DNA from 2 places in the Macrococcus brunensis genome. Region 2 is predicted to be linked to the other one. Evidence: predicted binding sites of a transcription regulator. Region 2 holds the regulator's gene; the other holds the start of a gene.

Region 1 (5,059 bases), 920 kb from region 2:
TCACGCGTAGATATCTCAGAGTTGACGAACAGAATCGTCGAAATACCCTGGTCAATATGCTGCTGGATTGTTGCGATTAAATCGATCAGTTTCATCTGGTCTGTACTGAATGCTGATTTGTAGAACCACATGGTCTCCGGTGATAAAAACGGCATCGGATAGAACGTTTCAGCATTACCATACGTACGACGTTCAATCTGGTCCACAATCGGCATAACAGAACTTGTCGCGTTCTGAACATAAGAAATACTTTGTGTCGGTGCAATCGCTAAGCGGTATGCATGGAAGAGTCCATGTTCTTTAACCTGTTCGCTTAATGCCTGCCAGTCTTCTTGAGTCGGGATATGCATGCCTTCAAAAAGTGCCTGTACTTTCTCTGATTTCGGTGCAAAGCTTGCGCTGACATATTTATCGAAGTACTGTCCTGATTTGTAATCTGACTTTTCAAAGTCTGCATAGACTTCCCGACGTTCTTTTGCAATTTCCATAGAACGCTCAATTGAATAGAAGTTCATCATCATAAAGAATGTATTGGCGAAATCTTTTGCTTCGTCTGATTCATAAGCAATTTTATTTTTTGCAAGATAACCGTGCAGATTCATGACACCAAGGCCTACAGAATGCAGTTCACGGTTCGCTTTTGCGACACCGGGGGCATTCTTGATGTCCGCTTCGTCACTGACTGTTGTCAATGCATCCATCCCCGTATGCACTGATTCGCGCACTTTACGGGATTCCATGACGTTGACGATGTTGAGTGAGCCTAAGTTACATGAAATATCACGCTTAATCTCATCTTCTGTGCCATAGTCGTTGATGACAGACGTCTCCTGCAGCTGGAAGATCTCCGTGCAGAGATTACTCATCTTAATCTGTCCGATATTACTGTTCGCATGCACTTTGTTGGCATTGTCTTTAAACATTAAATACGGGTAACCGGACTGCAGCTGAGTCTGTGCGATTGTGTTCAGCATCTCGCGGGCATCCTTCGATTTCTTCATGACGTTAGGATTTGCCACGAGTTCGTCGTACATTTCATCTAAGTTGATATCATCCAGTGTCTGGCCATATTCCGCTTCTACTGTATGTGGTGCAAACATATAGAAGTCCTTGCCTTCTTTTGCCAGATCAAAGAACTTGGACGGCACAATCAGTCCTGTTGAAATAGTAGAAAGACGTAAATCTTCATCGGCATTTACTTTCTTCGTATCTAAAAACTCAAGAACATCATAGTGGAAGATGTTGAGATAGACAGCACCAGCACCTGGACGCTGACCTAACTGATCGGCATAGCTGAAGCCACCTTCCAATGCTTTTGCGACAGGGAGTACGCCTTTTGCGACACCTTTGATGCCTTTAATCGCTTCACCCCGTGCGCGTAGTTTGGATAAATTGATGGCTACGCCGCCGCCAATCTTAGAAAGTTGTTTAGCTGTTGAATCGATATAATTGATAGAGTTCAGTGAATCATCTACTTCAAGCAGGAAACAGGATACGAGTTCCCCGCGGCGTGCACGGCCTGCATTCAGGAAGGTCGGTGTTGCCGGCTGATAACGCTGTTCAACCATCGCATTGATGAGTTCCTTCGCTTTCTCTTTATGACCTTTCGCAAGGTAGAGGCTGACGATAACCACATGTTCTTTATAATCTTCAAGGTAAGATTTTTTATCATTTGTCTTCAGCGAGTAATCCTTGAAGAACTTGCTTGCTGACATATAGCTTGCAAACTTAAAAGGCAGACTCTCTGCATAAGCAATAATCTCTACAAGATCAGCCTCTGAATAATCTTCAAACAGATTATAGTAGAACTGATTGTCGACTAAATGATGAAGACGTTCAAGGGGTGAATCAAAATGAATGGTCTTTTCGTTTACTTCCTCTAAATAGACGGCAAGTGCGTCCTGGTCTTTTTCGATATCAAAGAAACCGTCTGCACGACGCTTTGTCACCTGGTTATTAAGTTCAATATGGTTATACTGTTTGTCGTCTAAGACTTTCATTTACTTCATCCACCTTTTCGTTGAATAATTGTACATCATGCGCATTGCCATGGAGTTCGAATTTCATAAGCAGTGGAACATGATATTCAGCTGCAATCAGATCACCTGATCGTGCAAAATTCTGTCCCCAGTTACGGTTGCCGCTGCTCACGACTGCTACTAGATATCGGCTGTTACGTTCTAAAAACTGACGAACTGGATCCGGTACTTCACCAAAACCAATTGTCCCTGTTACCACAATAAAAGGCTCATCAATCGACTGGATATCCAGCAATGATTCGCCAGTAAATTTTGATTTTTGCAAGAAACGTCTCACATTGCCCGTGAGCGAATAGTAGATTACTTTCACATTTATCACTTCCTATGTAAAAAACGCTCTAAAACTGAATATGTAGGGTATATAAGGATAAAACACAATATATTGTGTTTTATCCTCATAAGCACCACAAGATATATGAAATATTATAGCACGTTTGTTCGCTCTTTCAATCGATTATACCCAGAAATTTATTAATTTAGGCTCTTGACTTTTAGCTGAAATTCTTAACCTGTTGCTACACATAGCTTTGAAAAATTATTACATTTTGATGACACGATTTAAGACTTAAACAGTGCGTATGTTAAAATGAATTATCCTATTTGAAAGGTCGTCAACATGAACAATATACAAAAAGGTATCCTTGCGCTGCTCATCGCCTCACTCGGATTTAGTCTGATGGGTGCATTTGTTAAACTGTCTGGTGATATCCCCGTCCTGCAGAAAACATTATTCCGGAATATCGTCGGTATGATCATTCCGCTTTACTTCGTTATCAAGTATCAGGAGCGTCTCTTCGGCCAGCTGAAAAATCAGCCGCTTCTTATCGCAAGAAGCACGTTCGGGCTGGTGGGTGTTGTCCTGAATTATATTACGATTGATCACATGGTGCTGAGCGACTCAGATATGCTGAATAAACTCAGTCCGTTCTTCACCATTCTACTTTGTGCACTGTTTTTAAAAGAAAAGATCAAACCTTACCAGATCACGGCCATCATCATCGCTTTTCTTGGTTCTCTCTTCATTATTAAGCCGAGCTTCTCAAGCGATATGTTCTATGCACTTATTGGTGTAGCCGGGGCGCTGTTTGCCGGTTTTGCTTATACTACTTTACGAGTACTGGGACCACGAGAAAAGTTCTATACGACTGTATTCTATTTTTCTTTCTTCTCAACCATTGTACTGCTGCCCTTTGTGCTGACTGACTTCCATCCGATGACCATGACTCAGACGTTCTATCTTATTCTGTCCGGTATTTTTGCGACAATCGGTCAGTTCGGTATCACGATTGCCTATCAGTATGCGCCCGCAAAAGATATCTCCATTTTCTTTTATGCAACCGTACTCTTCAGCGCTATCATCAGTTTCGTCCTGTTCAATCAAATACCGGATATGTTAAGCTTCCTCGGTTACTTCATCGTCTTTGGCGCCAGCTATTATATGTTCAGAAAAGCAAAGCTTGAGTAAACAACAGATTTATAGTAGTATCAGTACGATTAATGAAGGAGGTCATATTATGACACGTTCTAAAGATGAACTGCAGGATATTACACTGCTTGGCAATCAGAACAATCAATACTTATATGAATACGATCCATCTATATTAGAGTCATTTGATAACAAGCATCAGGGCCGTGACTATTTCGTCAAGTTCAACTGTCCGGAATTCACGAGTCTATGCCCTATAACGGGTCAACCTGACTTCGCGACCATTTATATCAGCTATATTCCAAACATTAAGATGGTAGAATCTAAATCCTTGAAGCTGTATCTTTTCAGCTTCCGTAACCATGGTGACTTCCATGAAGACTGCATGAATATTATTATGAATGATTTAATCGAACTCATGGATCCTCATTATATTGAAGTATGGGGTAAGTTCACACCACGTGGCGGTATCTCAATCGATCCTTACACTAATTACGGACGCCCAGGTACTAAATATGAAGAAATAGCAAACTACCGACTGATGAACCATGATTTATATCCGGAAACGATTACTAATAGATAAATTTGAATTGTCAGAGAATTAAAAACAGTGTATATTAGATACATTGTTTTTATTTTTTTATTGTGGAAAGGAAGATTGATTTGGCACAACACACGCGTGAAGAAATCGTCAACAGTATGCCAAGAACGGGTTTCTTCGGACATCCTAAAGGACTCTTCACTTTAATGGTGACAGAATTCTGGGAACGTTTCAGTTACTATGGTATGAAGGCGATTCTCGCATTCTACCTTTATTATGAAGTTTCAAAAGGCGGCTTCGGACTTGAAGAAGGCACAGCCTTACAAATCGTCTCTATTTACGGCGCACTGATTTATATGAGTGGTATTATCGGCGGCTGGATTGCTGACCGTTTACTCGGTACAAGGCACTCTATTTTAATCGGTGCCATATTGATTATGATCGGTCATATTTTACTGTCATTACCTAATCAGTTCACACTCTTTTTAGTTGCTTTATTCTTTCTGATCATTGGTACCGGCTTACTGAAACCGAATATTTCATCCAACGTCGGTGAACTTTATCTGAAGAACGACTCAAAAGTTGATTCTGCATTTACGTTATTCGTCATGTCTATTAACTTAGGGGCATTCTTATCTCCTCTGCTTGTCGGGCTCCTTCAGACGCGTATTGGCTTCCATGCCGGATTTGCGGCAGCTGCTATTGGTATGTTCTTCGGACTTGTCGTTTACGTGCTGACAGCGAAAAAGACGCTCGGTCTGTCAGGCTTGAATGTACCGAATCCGATTACACCGGAAACAAAAAAGAAAACATGGTTATATGTAGGTGTGCTCTTTGTTGCTATTATTCTTTATCTATTTGTTTTAAATAAGCTCAATAAACTGGATTTACAGACTATCAGCTTAACTATCTCTATTTTAGGGGTAATTTTACCTGTCATCTATTTTGCGACGATGTTTCTTTCACGTCAGACAACTAAAATCGAGAAATCACGTCTCCTTGCATACATCCCGTTATTCCTGGCTTCCGTGATGTTCTGGATGATACAGGAGC
Region 2 (5,059 bases):
ATGTTTTCGTTGACGATCTGTTTCATGACTTTTTCGATATTCTCAAAGTCTTCAGCAGAGATTTTCTCCGGCATATCGAAATCGTAGTAGAATCCTTCTTCAATCACAGGACCTACACCGAAATGAACGTCGCCGTAAATACGTTTAAGTGCCTGTGCCATTAAATGAGCTGTTGAATGACGAAGGACCTCGATTCCTTCCGGTGAGTCCGATGTGATGATCTCGATATCACCATCTGTTTCAAGAGCAGTCGTTAAGTCGACCATCTGACCGTTAAACTTACCAGCCAGTGCTTTCTTCTTCAGACCCGGGCTGATAGAAGCTGCAATCTCTTCAGTTGTGATGCCACTCTCAAAACTTTTTTCATTACCATCTGGAAACTTGATCTTAATTTCACTCATTCTAAACACTCCTTTTATTTTTTAAACACAAAAAGACCCCATCCCACAAGGGACGGAGTCATTCCGCGGTACCACCCTAATCACCATAAAGGCAACTCTGCATAAGATAACGGTCTTGAGCCGGACATGGATTAGATGTCGATTAAAAAAGGGAGTAAAACAACATGTCATCCATCAGGCTCACACCTACCCTGACTCGCTATATGATGAGAAATGCGTTTCATATCCTTTTATCATTGTTTGAATTGTTTGACTATAATGCTATTATACACCTTGCCGCAAATTTATCAAGAGCGACGATAATTTTTTCCGTTAAGCGGATAAGCTTCTGTCAGCGCATCAATTCGTTCCATCATCCGGTAAGCTTTTGTCTTCTCTTCGCCCACCTTCGTCTTCTGGAAATGATATCTCAGTTCCTCTTTGTTGAAGTTGGATGAGAAGAAAGTCGGTAGCTGGTTCATCATGCGGTAATGTAAGAGGGGTCCCAGCACTTCATCTCTGACCCACGTCGTCATATCTTCAGCGCCGATATCATCCAGCATTAAGACAGGACTTTTTTTGACGCGGTCCAGTTTTTCCGCATAAGTCTGATCATTGAAGCCATTTTTCAGTTCACGGATAAATTCCGGCACATAGAAAATGGTCGTATAAATATGGCGCTCCTTAAGCTGATTGGCTATCGCACCTAGAATGTATGATTTGCCTGTACCAAAGCTGCCGTAAATATAAAGACCCTTCGTCGGTCTGCCTGCAGCGATATCGTTACAGATTTCCATTGCCCGTTTAACGATATTAAGACGGTCCGTCCCCTCTAAATCAATCGAATTGATTTTGGCATTCAATGTTTCATACGGCACATGCATAGCAGTGACATACTGTTTCATCAGCTGCTCTTCGTCATGCACTTTTTTATTCGGACAAGGCGTGTAGCTGATCTTTATGCGGTTATCTTCTATATATAGATGCGGGGTATGCCCTTTGACGAAGTTGATGCACTGGCCGTAACTGGCGCAGCGGTCACAGAGCTTAGACTGGTCTTTATATTCCTGCAGAACAGTCAGATCTTTGTCAATCATGTCATCTGTCACGGCATGTGCTTCTAAGAACGGCTTGATTTCAGGATGCTGCACGGTCTCTTTTTTGACCTGCTCAATCCGCGCCATAATAGCGGGGTTATTCTTTACAAATGCACTGAACGGTTTCATGATTCACCCTCCTTCCAGAAGTTCTTCAGTTCTTCTTCTAGTTTTCGTTTTTCTTCTGCTAAATCTGTCACTGCTTCAGCGGTTTTAGGCTGTTCCTGATTGTTCAGCCATTCCGGTGTTTTTTCGTAGGATGCTTTTTCACGCTGAACTGTTTTTCTCGTTTTTTTCTTCTCTTCTACTTTCATCGCATGATTGTAGGCTTCCTCGCTGGAAGAGAGTTTGAGTTTCTTCCAGTTAGATGCTATCTCTTCTATATAGCTCTGCGGCAGTTTCATCTCACTGGTCAAAAGTACATACTGCAGCAGAATATTCATGACCCCAAAAGGCAGTTTCTCCCGCTCCAGAATACTTTCAACCATCCGCTTCTGTTTGACAGTCGGCTCTGACTGACTGAAACTTGCGAGCATCTCAATCGGACTCGTCGTGTCGAGCATCTCAAACCAGTTCTTATCACTCTTAGGCGCAGCTTCAGCTTCAGCAGAAATAGTCAGCGCCGGCAGATTACCTTCGTGTTCAAACTGATAGAAGTCCCGTGCATTACGTCTTAAGTCTTCATGCGATATCGTCTGGTTGGAGGTCAATGACTTCAGGATAATTCGTCTCATATCTGTCGGTGCAATGTCATAGAGTAACGACAGCTGGGCGATCAGTTCCCGGACATCTCTCGTCAGCTGCTCTTTTGTGATCATGTTCTGCGCGAGGAGCATCTCGAGCATCTCAAAATCAAACGTCTGCTGATGAACAGGGATGCCGAGCGACTCTCTCGTCTTAATCAGATGATCGTTACCCGCGTAAATTGACGCCGGTGGTGATTTCGGTGTGCCGTATATATCGATATAGTTCTTGCTGATTTCCTGATAACTTGAAACATCAAAACGTTCTGTGCAGAAATGACGTTTCAGCTGATTGAAACGCTCTTTGCCGACCGTCTGAAATAAATAGACAGACAACATGGGATCATTGAAAAACTGGTCCGGCATTACTGGACTGATCAGCTTATAGACAAAATGCTGTGCTTCATCCGTCACTTTCATAAATGATTTCATCAGACCGATGCCTTCTAAACGAAACCGCAGCTGCTCAAAATGGCTGAGATTCATCTTCAGTTCGTTCATAACGATATAGTGAGTGACCTCGTCAGAGACCTGGCTTTTCTCCAGAAACTGACTTAAATACTGATAGACCGCTATACTTTCGAGACCAATCAAAGGAATATACAGACGTTTTAATATCTCATCTGTCAGACTGGTTTCGACATAATTGGTCGTGACGACAAAACGGTCGGCCGGCCGTAACCCTGAAAAATATTGCATGTGTACACCTACTTCTTATTCTTATCGCTTAAAATCCCCTGCATCGTCGACAAGAGCTGATCGATATCTTTGAACTCCTTATAAACCGAGGCAAAGCGCACGTAAGACACCTGATCCAGCGTCATCAGCTGCTCCATGACGCGTTCACCGATATCAACTGATGATATTTCAGTCTTACTGCCCTCACGCAGCTGATATTCAACATCGTTTGCAATTTTCTCTAAGTCATCATATGCGACCGGTCTTTTCTCGCATGCACGTACCAGACCGTGCAATATTTTATCGCGGTTGAACGCCTGGCGCGTACCGTCTTTTTTAACGACGATAAGCGGAGACAGTTCTATACGCTCAAACGTCGTAAAACGAGTGCCGCACTGTTCGCACTCTCTTCTCCTTCTGATGGCATTCAGATCATCTGCATGACGTGAATCGATGACTTTAGACTGATTGTAACCGCATTTCAGACATTTCATATGATCGCCCCTTTAGTTAGTATCACTTCATTATACATGAATCAAGTCTTCATAAAAACTGTTATTGATTTTACTGACAGGGTATAATGACCACAAACGGAGGCGAAAAAGATGATTGAATTAGAAGAATTTGAAGAAGGCAATCCAGTCAACAAAGAACGGGAGAAATTCAACCGTAGAAATGAAGCCATTCTTTATCATGAAGATCCAGTCGGTGCTGTCTTTATCGGTGATTCCATCACCGCCTACTGGGATATCGACAGTTACTTCAGACATACTGAAGGCAAACGTCTAATCAACCGCGGGGTCAGCGATGACTATTCCATGTACTGCAGAAGACGCTTCGAAGCTGACGCACTGCAGCTTAATCCGGAACTCATCATATTGTCAGTAGGCGTCAATAATACGAAAGAAGCGTCTGACTCTGAGAAAGCAGCTGACATCATCCAACAGGTCGTGTCAGATATCCGGGCGATGGTCGAAGAGAGTAAGAACAGGGGCATTAACATTGTGATTCCTTCAGTCACTTCCATCAACCGTCCCCACACGGATCTTCAAGGTATCAGACAGGACGCTATTATAGAGATCAATCGCCGGCTAATAGAGTTCGCGACCGAGGAAAACATTCACTTTCTGAATTATTATGACGTTATGACCATAGATGACAAGCTGAATCCAGAACTGACGATAGATGGTCTTCACCCTCATGTCAAAGGCTACGATAAAATGGCGGAAGTTCTGACTAAACAGATTAAGAGTATAAAACTGCAATAAAAAAAGCTGGCATACGCCAGCTTTCTTTATTATTTCGCTAATTTTTGTCCCATTAAGACAGCAAGTTCTACAACACGAGTTGAGTAGCCCCACTCATTGTCATACCAAGAAAGGACTTTCACTTTATTGCCGTCCATGACGATTGTTGATAAGCCATCAACAACAGATGACATTGGGTTTGTGTTGAAGTCAACACTTACTAATGGTTCGAAAGTGATGTCAAGAATGCCTTTTAAAGAACCTTCTGCCGCTTCTTTAAACGCGTTGTTGACGTCTTCTACTGTTACGTCTTGTTTAAGGTCAACGACTAAGTCAACTAATGATACGTTTGTTGTCGGTACACGCAGTGCCATACCGTGTAATTTACCTTTTAATTCCGGTAAGACAAGCGCTAAAGCTTTTGCTGCACCTGTTGAAGTCGGGATGATGCTTTGTGCACAAGCACGCGCACGACGTAAGTCTTTGTGCGGGTTATCAAGGTTTTTCTGGTCATTTGTATAAGCGTGAACAGTTGTCATTAAACCGTTCTCAATACCGAATTTTTCGTTCAGGACTTTCGCTACAGGTGCCAGACAGTTCGTCGTACAAGATGCGTTTGAGATGACATCATAAGTTTCAACATCTAATCCTTCGCAGTTTACGCCGCGTACGATTGTCTGAACATCCCCTTTACCAGGTGCTGTTAACAGAACTTTTTTAGCGCCCGCTTTTAAGTGAGCAGATGCTTTCTCTGCATCGTTGAATTTACCTGTTGCTTCGATGACGATATCAATGTTCAGATCTTTCCAAGGTAATAATTCCGGATTACGTTCAGCTACAAGTTTGATTTCTTTACCGCCGACGCGAAGGCCGTTTTCAATCGGTTCTACTTCAAGCTCATACTTACCGTGAGT

Evidence for each region. Region 2 encodes NrdR, which represses ribonucleotide reductase genes. Its sites were predicted from a motif close to AACACNATATATNGTGTT; they were not measured.
Region 1: a site for NrdR is predicted at 2,411-2,428, ahead of nrdI (class Ib ribonucleoside-diphosphate reductase assembly flavoprotein NrdI). Genes of this name have one in related genera too.

Annotation. Positions count from the first base shown of each region.
Region 1 covers NZ_CP092179.1:575,031-580,089, reverse strand. Annotated here, with positions in the region: gene nrdE (class 1b ribonucleoside-diphosphate reductase subunit alpha) at 1-2,000, opposite strand, end outside; gene nrdI (class Ib ribonucleoside-diphosphate reductase assembly flavoprotein NrdI) at 1,972-2,349, opposite strand; gene MGG13_RS03100 (DMT family transporter) at 2,656-3,504, shown strand; gene queF (preQ(1) synthase) at 3,554-4,048, shown strand; gene MGG13_RS03090 (peptide MFS transporter) at 4,165-5,059, shown strand, end outside.
Region 2 covers NZ_CP092179.1:1,492,903-1,497,961, forward strand. Annotated here, with positions in the region: gene thrS (threonine--tRNA ligase) at 1-401, opposite strand, end outside; gene dnaI (primosomal protein DnaI) at 689-1,606, opposite strand; gene MGG13_RS07790 (replicative helicase loading/DNA remodeling protein DnaB) at 1,603-2,919, opposite strand; gene nrdR (transcriptional regulator NrdR) at 2,928-3,392, opposite strand; gene MGG13_RS07800 (SGNH/GDSL hydrolase family protein) at 3,504-4,166, shown strand; gene MGG13_RS07805 (glyceraldehyde-3-phosphate dehydrogenase) at 4,196-5,059, opposite strand, start outside.